DNA from 2 places in the Arthrobacter sp. zg-Y1143 genome. Region 2 is predicted to be linked to the other one. Evidence: riboswitches for the same ligand, from Rfam matches in the RefSeq annotation. Region 2 holds a riboswitch; the other holds the start of a gene.

Region 1 (8,051 bases), on a different contig from region 2:
ACCGGATCTGGTTCTTCGGCGCACTGGTTTCCAATATCGGCACCTGGATGCAGCGGACCGCGCAGGACTGGCTGGTCTACGACATCCTCACCAACCAGGATGCCGCAGCCATGGGAATCGTGATGGCGCTGCAGCTGGGGCCACAGCTTCTCCTGGCCCCGTGGTCCGGGCTGATAGCCGACTCCTACAACCGGCGCAAAGTCCTGCTGATGACGCAGATCAGCATGGGTGCCCTGGGTCTGGCCCTGGGCCTGCTGGTGATTTCCGGCCAGGCGCAGCTGTGGCACGTGTACGCATTTGCGCTGGCCCTGGGCGTGGTGTCGGCGGTGGACGGACCGGCGCGCCAGGCGTTCGTCTCCGAGGTGGTTTCCGAGCGGGATCTGCCCAACGCCGTGGCGCTGAACAGTGCCTCCTTTAACGGGGCGCGGATGATCGGCCCCGCCGTGGCCGGACTCCTGACCGTCGCCGTCGGGCCGGGGCTGGTGTTTGTACTGAACGCCGTGACGTTCGGCGCAATGGTGCTCGCACTGCTGAATATGCGTGCCGGCGAACTGCGCGTACTCCCCAAGGCGCCCCCGGGGAAGGGCCGCATCCGGGCAGGACTGGCCTATGTGAGGCACCGGCCCGACCTCATCATGGTGATGCTGGCAATCTTCATCGTGGGCACCTTTGGCATGAATTTCGCCATTTACATAGCTGCCATGGCACGTACCGAGTTCGGCCGGGACGCGGGCACGTTCGGCCTCCTCAATTCGGTGATGGCGATCGGTTCCGTCGCGGGCGCCTTGCTTTCCGCGCGGCGGGACAGGCCGCGCCTGCGCTTTGTCTTCGGAGCCGCAGGGGCCTTTGGCTTGTCCTGCATCCTGTCCGCAGCTGCGCCCACCCTGATTTTGTTCGGTCTATGCCTGATCCCGGTGGGCCTGTCCGCACTGACCCTGATGACGAGCGCCAATGCGTATGTTCAAACCACCACCGCCCAGGTCATGCGCGGGCGGGTGATGGCGCTGTATTTCGCCATCTTTATGGGCGGAACACCGCTGGGCGCGCCGGTGGTGGGCTGGGTTTCGGACTCGTTCGGCCCCCGCTGGAGCCTCGGTGTGGCCGCAGCCTCGGGGCTGCTGGCAGCCGCCATCGGTTTCGTATGGGCCTGGCGGACCTACGGGATGCGGTTCCACTATGACCGGAACCTGCCCCGGCGGCTCAGCATGACCACAGATACGCCGGAAAAAGCGCAGGACCCGGACAGCGCGTAGCGTCCGGGCCCTCCGGGCAGTGCATGCCCATGTTGGCAGTAATCAGGCTCAGGAGTTCGCGATCACGTAGTCGATGCACGCCAGGAGGGCGCTGACGTCGTCGGGCTCAATGGCGACAAAGGTGGCAATGCGCAGCTGGTTGCGGCCGAGCTTGCGGTAAGGCTCCACGTCCACGACGCCGTTGGCCCGCAGCGTCTTGGCAATGGCGGCGGCGTCGATGTCCGCTGCGAAATCGATGGTGGCAATAACGTTGGAACGGTCCTCCGGGCGGGCCACGAACGGGGTGGCAACGGCGGACTGTTCGGCCCACGAATAGATCCGTCCGGCAGATTCCGCGGTGCGGCCGGCGGCGAACGCCAGCCCGCCGTTGCCGTTCAGCCAGTCAATCTGGGCGTTGAGGGTCACCAGCGTGGACAACGACGGCGTGTTGTAGGTCTGGTTCAGCCGCGAGTTGTCCACGGCGGTCTGCAGGTTGAGGAAATCCGGGATCCAGCGGTCTCCGGCATTGATCCGCGCGGAGCGTTCCAGCGCAGCGGGGGAGAACACGCCCAGCCACAAGCCGCCGTCTGACGCGAAGTTCTTCTGGGGGGCGAAGTAGTACACATCGGACTGCGCCAGGTCCACGTCCAGGCCGCCGGCAGCCGAGGTCGCGTCGATCAGCACCAGGGCGCCGTCGTCGGAACCGTCCACCCGGCGCACCGGAGCGGCAACGCCGGTGGACGTTTCGTTCTGCGGCCAAGCATAGACATCCACCCCCGCTTCAGCCGCCGGTTCCGGACGGGTGCCCGGTTCAGCCGTGATGATGCTCGACGCCGAGAGGAACGGCGCTTTATTGGTAGCCGCCGCAAACTTGGAGCCGAACTCACCGAAGGACAGGTGCTGGGCCTTCTCCTGAACCAAGCCGAAAGCGGCGACGTCCCAGAAAGCAGTGGAGCCGCCCACGCCCAGAACTACCTCGTAGCCCTCCGGAGCGGAGAACAGCTCGGCCAGTCCCTCGCGGATGCTGCCCACGAGGTTCCGTACGGGTGCCTGGCGGTGGGAGGTGCCCAGAAGCCCGGTGCCGGCACGTTCCAGCGCCGCCATCTGTTCCGGACGTACTTTGGACGGCCCGGCACCAAAGCGGCCGTCCTGCGGGAGGAGTTCAGCGGGAATCTTCAGTGCGGCGGTGTCACCCATTGTGTCGCTCCAAGCGTGTCGAAAGGAAAGCGCGTCTGCATTTCCATTCTGCCGCACCGCTTTCTTTCGGACGGTTTATGACCGCCGCCACAGGGATGTGTGGCGGGAAGCCCGCAATTTTCGGGGGGTCCGGCCGGTAGGCTAACGTGTTGGCGTAGACCCGGGCAGCGCGTTTTGCCGCTGTCCTCTTGCCTTCTACTAGGAGCGGCCCGTCATGACGGATCTCATTGACACAACTGAGATGTATCTCAGGACCATCCTGGAGCTGGAAGAAGAGAACATTGTGGCGCTGCGGGCGCGTATTGCCGAGCGGCTGAGGCACTCAGGCCCCACCGTGTCCCAGACCGTTGGCCGGATGGAGCGTGACGGCCTCGTGGTGGTGGCGGGAACCCGCCGGCTCGAACTGACGGAACTGGGCCGCCGGCGCGCTACCGAGGTGATGCGCAAGCACCGGCTCGCGGAGCGGCTGCTCTCGGACGTTATCGGCCTGGACTGGGCCTACGTCCACGACGAGGCCTGCCGGTGGGAACACGTGATGAGTGAGCGCGTGGAGCGCCGGCTGTATGAGCTGCTGGGACATCCCACGGAATCCCCTTACGGCAATCCGATTCCAGGCCTCGAGGGCATCGGCGGAGAGCCGGCACCGGTCTTCCACCAGGGCGTGCATGACCTGGTCTCTGCCGTGGCTGCCGTAGAGACAGGGTCCAAGCTGACCCTCCTGCGGCTGGCCGAACCCATCCAGGTGGAGCCGGAGCTGCTGTCCCAGCTGGATGAAGCCGGGCTGCGCCCCGGTGCGGAAATCACCGCCGAAGTCGTAGGCGGCTATATTTCCGTGCGTGTCCCCGGCATCGAAGGAGCGCTTGAATTGCCGGCAGAAGTGGCCGCACACGTTTTTGTGGCACACGCCGGGTAACGGAATGGTTACTTTTGGGACATTTACCCTATAGTGAATTCCGACGTTGAAACACCATCGTTATCCGGTCTGTCCGCCGAGCCCTGCCAACGGACCGGAGCACCAAACTCGTCAGGCAGGGGCGGAGGACCCAATTTCCGGCAGTAGAACTGCCTTGGGGTGAAGCCTTCCGGAGGCCGGCGGCAAAACGTGCATAGAAGCACGCAGTGCCGGCGGTGAGCCGAGGGCCGAGTTTCTCTACTCGAATCCGACAGCTAACTTCGCAGGCGTTCCAAGAGAGGGAAACACTTGTCGAAGCATGCTGCTTCGGGGCGCCGCCGTGCGGCTGCCCCTGTTGCGCCCGCCCGCCGGCGCAGCTCCCCGCCCTCCGGGCGCAGGCGGGTTGAAACAAAAACCCTGTCCATGGGTGGCGCCGCCCAAAAGGTGGCCATCACCGCCGCCACATCAGGCCTGATCCTCACCGCAGCGCTGCCCACCTCCGCGGCCGCTGACGATCCCGTCCAGCCGCAGCCGGTTTCGGCCGACACACCGGTTTCCGCGGATGCCAACGCGAACATCGGATTTGCCCGCGCCGGGTTGAGCAGCAGCTATGACCCGGACGCCAAGCTGGCTTCCGTCGGCGTGGCAGCAGGGTCCCACACGGTCCCCGCGGCCGCTAAGGGCACGCTGTCCACCCCGCTGGATTCCGCGCTGGTGGAGACATCGGGATTCGGCCACCGCGTCAGCCCCATTACGGGCGAAACCGGGGAAATGCATAACGGCCAGGATTTCGCCGCCACCTGCGGCACCGCAGTAAACGCAGCTGCTTCCGGAAAAGTGGTCTTCGCCGGCTGGCACCCCTACGGCGGCGGCAACCGCGTTGTCATTGACCACGGCAACGGGGTCGAAACCACCTATAACCACCTATCCGCCATTTCCGTGTCGGTAGGCAGCGAAATCAAGCGTGGAAACCTGGTGGGAGCAAGCGGAACAACGGGCTCTTCCACGGGTTGCCACCTGCATTTCGAGGTCATGGTTAACGGTGAAGTAGTGGACCCGCTGAACTGGTTGTAACCGCACGAATATCATTTCGTGACCGGAACGTGACATAGCGCAAATGTTGCTGTACGCTCGTCCTCGTGCCCGATTGGCCAAAGATCGGGCACCTTCGAACAGATCGCCTAGCTCTGCCACTGTTTGAAGTCCGTTCGCAGAATCGCATGGCAGAGGCGGGGGAACCAATTTCGGGTTTCGCAAGAAGCCCTTGGGGTTAAGTTGCAAATGGCTTTAGGCCTGGCAACCGGGTGACTCCCATCCGAATCCGACAGCTCACCTCGTAGGCAATTGGGAGAGGCAAACCTGTGTCATCACACGCTCATGGCCGCCGTCGCGCAGCCACCGTTCAGACCAACCCGATTACTGCACTTTCCAAGGCAGTCAGCAGCAACGCAGGCATGGTAGGCCGTCAGGCCGCCGTCGTTGTGGCAGCATCCGGCCTCGTGCTGGCTGCAGGACTCCCTGCACAGGCAGCGTCCGTCAGCATGGACCGCCAGGCACTCGAATCCACCCCGCTGAATGTTGTAGCCGGGACAGTCAAGGCTAATGCGGACGCGGACGTAAAGCTTGCGGTCATGGAAGCACCCAGCTCCATCTCCGGCGAAGAATACCGCGCACAGGTAGCAGCTGAAGAAGCCGCAGCCGCAGCAGCTGCTGAGGCCCAGGCCCAGCAGGCAGCAGCAACCCAGCAGGCAGCAGCAACCCAGCGTGCCGCTGCTTCCCGTGTTGCCGCACCTGTTGCAAACGGCGCAGTACAGACCGCATCCTCCACTCCCGCAGCACCGGCCGCTGACGCCGTAGCTCCGGGCAATGTGGCCGCCGGCCTCGTGGCCTCGGCATACAGCCAGATCGGCGTGGCACAGGATTGCACCGCCATGGTCGAGAAGGCCCTGCGCTCCGTCGGCAAGTCCGTCGGCGACCTGGCTCCCGGCCAGTTCTTCCAGTACGGCACCGTTGTTGGCAGCCCCGCTCCCGGTGACCTGGTCATCAGTGCTACCCACGTCGCCATCTACGTGGGCAACGGACAGGTCATCAGCGGCGGTCTGAACGGTATGAACACCGGTCTGCACAGCCTCTCCGACCTGCACGGCTACAGCTTCGTCCGCGTCTCCTAAGCCCTGGTCTTCGAGAACAATCATGACCTCGACAATTGAGCGCGCCCGCCACCGGGCGCCGGTTGAACGCACCAGCACGCTGAACGCCCTTGCAGGTGCGGTCAGTGCAAACGCAGGAACGGTTGGCCGCCAGGCTGCCGTTATCGCAGCTGCCTCAGGCTTGGTCCTCACCACCGGTGTGGCCGCCAATGCTTCCGGCACGGAGCCCCTGCGGGATGTCCAGACGAGCACCCTGGATCTCACGGCAGCAAAGCTCGACAAAGTGTCTGCAGAAGCTGTACTTCACTTTGAGTTCGAAGGCATTGCGGGCACCACTCCCGCGCCGGCTCCGGCAGCCCCTGTGGTGGAAGAGGCGCAGACCGCTCTCCAGGTTCAGGAAATGCCGGCCGCAGGTGCTGCGCAGGTTGCCCGTCCGGCATCCAACGCAGCTCCGGCGGCAGGGGTCAACACCGCCGCCGCACCGGCACCGCAGGGCAGCCCCTCAGGGCTGGCCGCCACCATTGCTGCAGCAGCTTACGCCCAGCTGGGCGTCAACCAGGACTGCACCATGCTGGTGACCAATGCCCTGGCGGCTGCGGGGATCAACTTCCACGGATGGCCTGCCGGCTACCTGTCCCTTGGACGGACGGTCAGCGCAGCCGAGGCCATGCCCGGTGACTTGATCTACTACGCCGACGGCGGCATGGGCCTGGCCCACATTGCCGTATACGTAGGCGGTGGCCAAGCCGTGCACGGCGGCTTCAACGGCAACAGCACCGTTGTGGCACCGGCAGAACTCGGCTCGGGCGGCGTCTACATCCGCGTAGGCGGATAACGGCTTTTCTCTCCGGCCAAAAGCTCCTCCTTCGGGGGGAGCTTTTGCCGTTAACCGTCCGGGTCCGTCCCCGGGTCCGTCCCCGGGGACGGGAAGAAGGCGCCAGCGCCCAGGGCAAGGTTTCGGCCCCGGAAATGGCCAAGACTGCATTCCCGTCATACTCTTGCATAGACAATCCGATGTGCCGTAAGTGTGCCGGTGTCTAGTATTCACTGGCTCATGGACGGCCGACGAAGAGGTATGTGCATGCGCACTCTCGTTCTGAATGCTGGATATGAACCGCTGGCCGTGATCACCTTCCGCCGCGCGCTGGTGCTGGTCCTGAGCGGGAAAGCGAGTGTGGTGGCGGAGAGCGGCGAGCCGGTAGTCGGGCCCTCTGAAATCCTCCCCAGACCCTCGGTTATCCTGCTCCACCGGTACGTCCGGGTCCCGTACCGGGAGGGCACCGTTGCCACCCGTCGGGGCGTGCTGCGCCGGGATAACCACGAATGCGCGTACTGCGGAAAGGCGGCAGCCACGGTGGACCATGTTGTTCCCCGTTCACGCGGCGGCGATGACAGCTGGGAGAACCTGGTTGCATGCTGCCTGCGCTGCAACAATACGAAGGGCGACAGGACGTTGGCACAGCTTGGCTGGCAGCTGCGTATTTCCCCGAAGGCGCCCCGTGGAGCGCGCTGGCAGATCCGCGAACTGGAGCGTCCGTCACCGCAATGGGACCCCTTCCTGCAGAACGACACTGCCGCCTGATGCCCGTTGTTCCGGTGTACGACGCCGTAATCCTCGCCGGCGGCCGTTCCTCCCGCCTCGGCGGCAGCCCCAAGGCACTGCTGCGTACCGGTGGGCGCACCCTGCTGGAAACCACCTTGGACGCGGTTGCCGGGGCCCGGCGTGTGGCCGTAGTGGGACCGGGCTCACTGCTGCCGCTGCTTGAGGACGCGTCCCGCGAAACCGTGCTGGTGCGGGAGGAACCGGTGTTCGGCGGCCCGGCAGCCGCTGTTGCAGCGGGGCTGGAAGCCCTGCCCGCCTCGGGTGACTGGACGCTGGTCCTGGCCTGCGATATGCCGCGAATTGCTTCCGCGGCCGGAGTCCTGCTGGATGCGGCCGGCAGCGATGATTCCGACGGCGACTCCACCCTTCTGGCCCTTGACGCTGACGGCAGGAGCCAGCCGCTTGCGGGCCTGTACCGGACCGCAGACCTTCGTCAGGCCGTCCTCGGCCATGCACCCGGCGGCCTGACGAACATGTCCATGAAGGCTCTGCTTGCTAGGGTGCAATGGAGGGGTGTTGATGTTCCCCCCATGAGTACCGCCGATGTCGACACTTGGGCGGACGCGCGGATCTTGGGCGTAAGCACCGACGGAACCGCGTTAACAGCATCGTCCAGCGAAGCGAAGGAGCACTAATGCCAAGCCAGCAGGAACAACTCGAGGCGTGGAGCGGGAGACTGCTCAAGGCACTGGAGCTCGAGGGGACACCCGTGGATATCTCCGCCGTGCTTGACCTCGCTGCGGCCGCAGCCCACAACGTGGTGCGGCCGGCAGCGCCGTTGACCACTTTTATTGCCGGGTACGCAGCGGGACTGGCTGCCGGCAGCGGACAGGCGACCGACGCCGCGTCCATGCGTTCGGCCATGGCGGTGGCAGCCGCCGAATGCCGGGACGCAGCAGACGAAGGGGATGCGCAATGAGTGAAAAAAGCGCTCCCGTTATCCTGCCCGCACAACCCAATGCGTCTTGGGCCCAGGC
Region 2 (8,051 bases):
CGCTGCCTCCGGCGAAAACCGGACTGGCGCACCTGCTGTTCGAGAAGCCGTGGAACGCCTTCGCCACCGCTGTAGTGATTGGCCTGATCGCCATTGCCGCGTGGCCGCTGAGCTGGGCCACCGGCCGCCAGGACGGGCTGGGCATCACGACGCCGTCCTCCAAGCTGGTGGGCTACCTGGTCACCGGTGATCCGGAACTGGTGGACTGGGGTGTGTTCCTGGTGATCGGCATCCTGCTTGGCTCCTACATTGCGGCCAAGGGCAGCGGCGAGTTCCGGGTCCGCGTGCCCGACGCCGCCACCGTCCTCAAGAGCTTGGGCGGTGGTGCCCTGATGGGCATCGGTGCCGCGCTGGCCGGCGGGTGCACCATCGGAAACGCCATGGTGCAGACCGCGCAGTTCAGCTTCCAGGGCTGGACGGCCCTGGTCTTTATGATCCTCGGCACCGGCCTGGCCGCGAAGCTGACCATCCTCAACCGCCGCTCGGCGCCTGCTCCGGCCCGCGTGCCCGCCGGCGTCTAACCCCACCCCCGCAAGAAGAAAAGGAACACCACAATGGCTCAGGTCACCCTGGAAACCAACGGATCCGTCTGCCCCTTCCCGCTCGTGGAAGCAAAAGAGGCTATGAAGACGCTGAACACCGGAGACGAACTCGTGATCAACTTCGACTGCACGCAGGCTACGGATGCCATCCCCCGCTGGGCGGCGGAAAGCGGCTACCCGGTTACGGACTTCGCCAAGACCGGGCCGGCAGAATGGTCCATTACGGTGCAGAAGGCCTAGCGGTATCAGGACCGTCTGCCGGTTTTAGTCCCCGTACTGCAGCTAATCCTTCCGGCGTGCCCGGCTGGGCTGCACCCGGGGCGGCTCACCGGGCATTTTGGGATAGTCCGGCGGGAACGGCAGCTCGCCCAGCCCGTTGGACACATCCCGTTCCCACCATTGGAGCAGGACGTCGATGGATCCCGGGTTCCGGTACATGTCCGCCCACGGGTCCCCTACCGTGCGCAGCCGTTCCGGAATGGTGGCGATGGTGAAGTCCGCCGGATGCACGTGCTCCAGTTCGTCCCAGGTAATCGGGCAGGAAACCGGTGCATCCGGCAAGGCCCGCGGACTGTAGGCACCTGCCATGGTGCGGTCCCGGTTGGCCTGGTTGAAGTCCACGAAAACGCGCTCTCCGCGCTCCTCCTTCCACCACGCCGTCGTCACCTGCTCCGGCATCCGGCGCTCCACCTCCCGGGCCGCGGCGATTACCGCGTGCCGCACCTCCAGGAACTCATGCTCGGGCCGGATCGGGGCGAAGAGGTGGATGCCGCGGTTGCCCGAGGTCTTGATGAATGCCTCCAGGCCGGCCTCGGCCAGGATGGTGCGCAGCTCTTGGGCCGGGCGGACGGCGTCGTTGAAATCGGTTCCCGGCTGCGGGTCCAGGTCTATGCGCAGCTGGTCCGGGTTGTCCGTGTCTTCCGCCCGGGACGGCCACGGATGGAACACCACGGTGTTCATCTGCACGGCCCAGACGGCGGCGGCCGGCTCGTCCAGCACCACCTGCGGATGGGACCGGGCGCTGGGGTACTTCACGGTGACCCCTCGCATCCAGTCCGGCATGCCGCGCGGCGGGTTCTTGGAGAAGAAGACTTCGCCGCCGATGCCTTCCGGAAAGCGTTCCAGCGACACCGGCCGGTCGCCGTTGGCGCGGATGAAGGCCTCGCCCACCTCGGCCATGTAACGGGCCAGGTCGAGTTTGGTGATGCCCGGCTTGGGCCAGAGCACCCGCCCCGGACTGGAGATGCGGACCTGCCGCTCCCCTTCCGGACCGGGAACGGTCAGGGTGGTTTCCTCACGTGCCATGGGCCTGCTTCCCCTCTAAGGACCTTTGATCCACGAGGTTACCGTGTCAGGCGGCAGGAACGCCCAGCTTGGGATCCACCGGTGTGCCGGGGCGGACATTCTTGCGGCCGTGCACAAAGTGGTACAGCACGGTGGATGCCAGCACGACGGCGGCCAGCACCCAGTACATTCCGTGGTACCCGGTAACCGGCAGGAGCATGCCCAGCAGCAGCGGCCCCACGCCAATGCCTGCGTCCATGAGGATGAAGAACGTGGAGGTGGCCAGACCGATCCGGTGCGCCGGTGCCATGCTGACGGCGATCGCCTGGGCGCACGGCATCAGGGCGCCGAATCCGAAGCCCAGGAAGATCCCGGCCACGGCCAGCACGGCGTTGTTGGGTGCGTAGGCAAGCAGGGCCAGGCCGGCGGCGAAGGACACCAGAGTCGGGTAAATCACGGCATTGTCGCCGTGGCGGTCCTGGATGCGTCCCACAAAGAGCCGGGACACCAGCACCACCGCGGCATAGACCACAAAGAAGAGGCTGGCACCTAGGACCAGGCCCTCGGACTGGGCGTAGGAGTTCAGGAAGGACAGGACCCCCGCGTAGGCGGCGCCGGCTATGAACATTACGGAGGCAATGGACAAGGCTCCGGGATCAATGATGTCCGTCAGGTGCATCCGCCACTTGTTCTTCTGTTCCTCCGGCGTGGGCGTGCGCTCGGGCAGGCGCAGCACCAGGGACAGGACAAGTGCGACCGCGGCGCAGGCGGTGGTGACCAGGAAGAGGGCGCGGTAGCTCACCGAATCCACCAGCATGACGGCGAGGAACGGCCCGACGGCGGTGGCCAGTGTGGTCGAAATGCCGAAGTAGCCGGTGCCTTCCCCGCGCCGGTTGATCGGGATTAGCCCCATCACGGACGCGGAAAGGCTCGTGCTGGCCGCGCCGAACGCTGCACCGTGGATGATCCGCACGGTAAGCAGCAGGGCCAGGCTGTCCGCCGGGATGTACAGGAGTGCGGCCACAACGAAGACGGCCAGGCTGACAATCAGCAGCCGGCGCCGTCCGACAAAGTCGAGGAACTTGCCCGCGAAAACCCGGGCCAGCAGGGCGCCGATAACAAAGGAACCGGATGCGAAGCCGCCGGCGCTGTCCGAGGCCGTGAATTCCTCAACGGCATACAGGGCCATGCTGGTCATCAGCAGGTAGAACACCATTGAGAGGAACAGATTGGTGATGATCGCCAGCACAAATCCCTTGGTCCATAATTTCTGACCGCTGCCAGCCACTGCGTTCTCCTGTTTTCTCCGATACGCGCCGCCACCGATTGGAAGGCGACCTAACGATCTTACGCGCGGACACGGGCGCCCGGGCTGCTGCGGAAGGAAAAAGCGACGAAGGCCACAGGACTGCGGGGTAGTGGAAAAGCCATCAGGGGCATCAGGAACCACACATGTATCACTTCCCGGGCCCACCGCCACCCGGATGCGGCCCCGCAGCAGCCGGACCGAGACTGAACGGCCCGGAATTTCCGGTGCCAGAGTGACTAAACAGGAGCAAAGTAATTTCCTGCGCCTAGCACACAGCGGCGCCACTCACACCCTCCAGAGAAGCTGATCACTAAATGGTTATCCAACCGTAACCGTCTCGTATGGTTGAACGCATGCCGCTTTCTGATGCGGCTCCCCCGGGCTTGTTACCTAGCTCTGCCGCTGGTCCGGGGTCCACAGAACGCACCACCACGGCAGAGGCGGGGGAACCAATTACGGGTTCCTTGAATCCTTGGGGTTAAGCCAAACCGGATTCAGTCCGGTCGGCCGGGTGACTCCCATCCGCATCCGACAGCTCACCTCGCAGGTATCGGGAGAGGTTATCTACATGTCTTTCAACAAGTCCCAGGGACGCCACCGCGCCGAGACCACCGGCGTATGGTCCACCATCTCACTGGCCACCGCTACCCGCGGACGGACCATCGGCAGCACCGCGGCCGTTGTCGCCGCAGGTTCGGGCCTGATGCTCGGTATGGCCGCACCGGCCTCCGCCGGCGTTGTGGCCAACGACAACTACACACCCACCCAGACCACGGCACCGGCCGCTCCGGCTGCTCCGGTTGCCGCCCCCGTGGTTGAGGCTGCTCCCGTGGCCGCTCCGGCGGCCGCTTCCACCCACACCGTAGTTGCCGGTGACACCCTCGGTGCCATCGCCAGCACCTACGGTACGAGCCTGGAGAACATCCTCTCCCTCAACGGCCTGTCCATGGCCTCCGTCATCTACCCCGGTGACGTTGTGACCTTGTCCGGTGACGGCGCTGCTGCTGCCCCCGAGCTCAGCTACGCTGCCGCGTCCTACTCCACCGAGGCTTACGCCGCTCCGGTCCAGGCCGCTGCCGCCAACACCGGTGTGATCAGCACGCAGGCCACCTCCGTGACTCCGTCTCCGGCCGCTGCACCGGTGGGCGGCACCAACGCCATCATGCTGGCCTCGGCCTACTCGCAGCTGGGCGCAGCCCAGGACTGCACCGTGCTGGTTGAGGTTGCGCTCCGCGCCGCCGGCCACTCCGTAGGCGACCTTGCTCCCGCCCAGCTGGCGGCATACGGCACCCAGGTCTCCACCCCGGAGCCCGGCGACATGGTCTACTACGCCGACGGCGGCATGGGCCTGGCCCACATTGCCATCTACGTAGGCAACGGCGAAGCCATCCACAGCGGCTGGAACGGCAACCAGACCGTAGTCCAGTCCGTCAACGTCGGCTCCGGCCCCGTGTTCTACCGCGCATAAGGCTTCACCGCCCTATCGCACGGCCGGCAGGCGTTAGTCCGCTGACCAAACAAAGCGTCCGTTCCCTTCCCGGGAACGGACGCTCTGTTGTTAAGTGTCCTTGACGTTATCTGCCCCGGCCCTTGTGGAATCCCGCGGACCGGAGCGGGCCGTCAGGGCACAAACCGGTATCCCATGCCGTGTTCGGTCAGCAGGTGGGCGGGACTGGCCGGATCGGCCTCCAGCTTCCGCCGCAGCTGGCCGATGTACAGGCGCAGGTAGCCGGAGTCCGTTGTTCCGGGACCCCACACGTTGTGCAGCAGGGTCTGCTGGGTCACCAGCATCCCGGGATGGGCCAGCAGTTCGGAGAGGAAGCGCCACTCGGTAGGCGTCAGCCGGACGTCGGCGCCGTCCTTGAGGCGGGCGATCCGCCGGGCGGCCAGGTCCACGCGGACCGCGCCGAACGTGATCTCGCTGGGCCCGGCGGCGGCCGGCACCCGGCGGGAAAGGGCACGGATCCGGGCCAGCAGCTCCTCGGTGGAAAACGGCTTGGTCACATAGTCGTCAGCCCCCAGGTCCAGGGCGCGGACTTTGTCTGCCGGGTCCACCCGGCCTGACACCACCAGGATGGGCACCGCACTCCACCCGCGGACCGCTTCAATAACGTCCATCCCGCTGAGTCCGGGCATTCCCAGGTCCAGGACCAGCAGGTCCGGATGCGTGTCCACCGCCTTCCGGATGGCAGCGCTGCCGCTTTCAGCCGTCACTACCTCGTACCCGTACGCGCCCAGGGTGATGCGCAGGGCGCGCAGGATCTGGACGTCGTCGTCCGCTATCAGAATCTTCATCCCGCCACCGCCCGATTGGACCGTCCCGGGATGGAAACCCGTGCTGCAGCCGGCAGCGAGAGGACCATGGTCAGCCCGCCGCCGGGGGTGTCTTCGGTTTCCAGTGTTCCGCCCATTCCTTCCGTAAATCCTTTTGCCAGTGCCAGGCCAAGCCCCAGTCCGGTGGAGTTATCCGTGTCCCCCAGCCGCTGGAAGGGAACAAATATTTCCCCCTTCCGCTGTTCGGGAACACCGGGACCCGAGTCTATGACGCGGATTTCCACCCGGCCGGCAAACTCGCTGACGGACAGCACCGTCTTGCTGCCCTCCGGACTGAAACGCATTGCATTTGCCAGCAGGTTCACCAGCACCCGCTGCAGCAGCACCGGGTCAGCTGTGACGGTGCGCTGGACGGAGGGAATTTCCAGCTCGACTTCGGCGGGGCCCAGTTCCAGCTCCTCCAGTGCCGGCAGCACCGCGTCGGCCACGTCCACCGGTGCCAGGCTCACGCCCACCACCCCGGCCTGGAGCCGGCTGACGTCCAGCAGGCTCGTGACCAGGCCGGACAGCGAGGCAAGGGACTCTTCCGCCGTGGCCAGCAGTTCGTTCCGGTCCTGTTCGGACCAGGTGACGTCTGTAGCGCGCAGGCCCGTGACGGCGGCAGTGGCGGCGGTCAGCGGCCGGCGCAGGTCATGCCCGACGGCGGCCAGCAGGGCCGTGCGAACCTTGTCGGCTTCGGCCAGCGAGCCGAGGCCGCGCGCGGTTTCGGTCAGTTCCCGGTGCTCCAGTGCTGCCTCCAGCTGCGCGGTGATGACCGCCAGCAGCCGGCGGTCTGAGGCAGCCAGTTCGCGGCCCCAGAGGTCCAGGAAGCCGTTCTCCCCTACCGGCAGGCGGGTGAACGCAGGGTCTTCGGGTTCGGCCTTGTCCGGCCAGTCGCCGTCGGAGTACAGATCCGCTCCGTCCACCCGCAGCCGGGCCGCGCTGACATTGAACGCCTCCCGGGTGCGTCCCACCAGTGCTGCCAGGGCGTCCTCGCCGCGCAGCACGCTGCCTGCCACGGATGCGAGCAGCTCTGATTCCGAGGCGGAGCGCCGGGCGGTGCGCGCGCGCCGCGCCGCAGCGTCCACCACGTAGCTGACCAGCATCGCATTGACCACATAGAGTCCCAGCGCCAGCATGTGCGACGGCGTGGCCACCGTCACGGTGTAGAGCGGTGAGATGAAGAAGAAGTCCAGGGTGAGGCCCGAGAGCAGCGCGGCGAACAATGCGGGCCAGATACCGCCGACCAGGGCCACAAGGATCACCAGCAGCTGGTAGCTCAGGACGTCGCCGGTAATGGTTTCCGCGCTTTGGGCGGCCACCAGGGCGGCGGTGAGCAGCGGACCGCCCACCAGCGCGAAGGCGAAGCCCAGCAGGCGCCGGCGCATCGAGAGGGCGCTGCCCAGGTGCGGCAGCACCAGGGTCCTGGCAGCGGCCGAATGCGAGACCATGTGCACATCAATGTCGCCCGACTCGCGGATGACCGTCGCCCCGATCCCCGGACCGGACAGCAGGGCGGCAATCCGGGGCCGGCGGCTGACGCCGATCACCAGCTGCGTGGCGTTGACCCCGCGGGCAAAGTCCACCAGGGCCTGCGGAATGTCATTGCCCACCACCTGGTGGAAACTGCCGCCCAGCTTTTCCACCAGCGCCCGCTGGGCCGCGAGCTCGCCGGGCTGCGGGCCGCTCAACCCGTCGTTCCCGGAAACGTGCACGGCAAGCAGCTTGCCGCCCGCGGAACGGGCGGCAATCCGTGCACCGCGGCGCAGCAGGGTGTGCCCTTCGGGGCCGCCGGTCAGGGCCACCACCACCCGCTCCCGCGCCTCCCATTTACGGTTGATGCCGTGCTCGGCCCGGTACCGGTTCAACGCCGAATCCACTTCGTCCGCCAGCCACAGCAGGGCCAGCTCGCGCAGTGCCGTCAGGTTCCCCAGCCGGAAATAGTTGGAGAGGGCAGCGTCCACCCGTTCGGCCGGATAAATGCATCCTTCGGAAAGCCGGCCCCGCAGGGACTGCGGGGCGAGATCCACCAGCTCCACCTGGTCCGCCTCGCGCAGCACGGCATCTGGCACCGTTTCGGCCTGCAGGGTGCCGGTGATCTGCTCAATGACGTCGTTGAGTGAATCGATGTGCTGGATGTTCACCGTGGACAGGACGTTGATGCCGGCGTCGAGCAGCGACTGAACGTCCTGCCAGCGTTTCTGGTGCCTCAGCCCGGGGGCGTTGGTGTGCGCCAGTTCGTCCACCAGCGCGTAGCCGGGACGCCTGGCCAGCAGGCCATCCAGGTCCATTTCCGCCAGGTCCAGTCCGCGGTGCGGCACGTTGATCCGAGGCAGGGTTTCCAACCCCGCGGTCAAAGCTGCGGTGCCGGCCCGGCCGTGGGTTTCCACCAGGCCCACAACGACGTCGAGGCCCTCCCCGTGGAGGCGGTGCCCTTCTTCGAGCATGGCGTAGGTTTTCCCCACGCCGGGCGCCGCCCCCAGAAATACCCTTAGTTGTCCCCGCGTCATGGACTAAGTGTCCAGCTCCGCCAGTGAAATGTTCAAAAGCAACACGTTCACGCCCTCCCGTCCCAGGAGATCCGTCCCTTCGGTAGCCTCGGT

What was found. A riboswitch is a leader RNA that binds a small molecule or an ion and turns the genes downstream of it on or off. The one in region 2 is predicted to bind cyclic di-AMP.
Region 1: it holds a riboswitch for cyclic di-AMP, as region 2 does, so the genes downstream of both, QNN98_RS10995 (NlpC/P60 family protein) here and QNN98_RS08350 (C40 family peptidase) in region 2, are expected to answer to the same signal.

The regions. Positions count from the first base shown of each region.
Region 1 is NZ_JASKLW010000009.1:73,601-81,651, forward strand. It holds gene QNN98_RS10975 (MFS transporter) at 1-1,253, shown strand, start outside; gene serC (phosphoserine transaminase) at 1,302-2,429, opposite strand; gene QNN98_RS10985 (iron-dependent transcriptional repressor DtxR) at 2,644-3,342, shown strand; cyclic di-AMP (ydaO/yuaA leader) riboswitch at 3,433-3,627, shown strand; gene QNN98_RS10990 (M23 family metallopeptidase) at 3,631-4,395, shown strand; cyclic di-AMP (ydaO/yuaA leader) riboswitch at 4,521-4,679, shown strand; gene QNN98_RS10995 (NlpC/P60 family protein) at 4,683-5,492, shown strand; gene QNN98_RS11000 (NlpC/P60 family protein) at 5,515-6,306, shown strand; gene QNN98_RS11005 (HNH endonuclease) at 6,553-7,053, shown strand; gene mobA (molybdenum cofactor guanylyltransferase) at 7,053-7,709, shown strand; gene QNN98_RS11015 (DUF6457 domain-containing protein) at 7,709-7,993, shown strand; gene QNN98_RS11020 (molybdopterin molybdotransferase MoeA) at 7,990-8,051, shown strand, end outside.
Region 2 is NZ_JASKLW010000005.1:374,217-382,267, reverse strand. It holds gene QNN98_RS08370 (YeeE/YedE family protein) at 1-521, shown strand, start outside; gene QNN98_RS08365 (sulfurtransferase TusA family protein) at 555-782, shown strand; gene ligD (non-homologous end-joining DNA ligase) at 825-1,847, opposite strand; gene QNN98_RS08355 (MFS transporter) at 1,894-3,114, opposite strand; cyclic di-AMP (ydaO/yuaA leader) riboswitch at 3,550-3,699, shown strand; gene QNN98_RS08350 (C40 family peptidase) at 3,704-4,603, shown strand; gene QNN98_RS08345 (response regulator) at 4,756-5,430, opposite strand; gene QNN98_RS08340 (ATP-binding protein) at 5,427-7,958, opposite strand; gene kdpC (potassium-transporting ATPase subunit KdpC) at 7,962-8,051, opposite strand, start outside.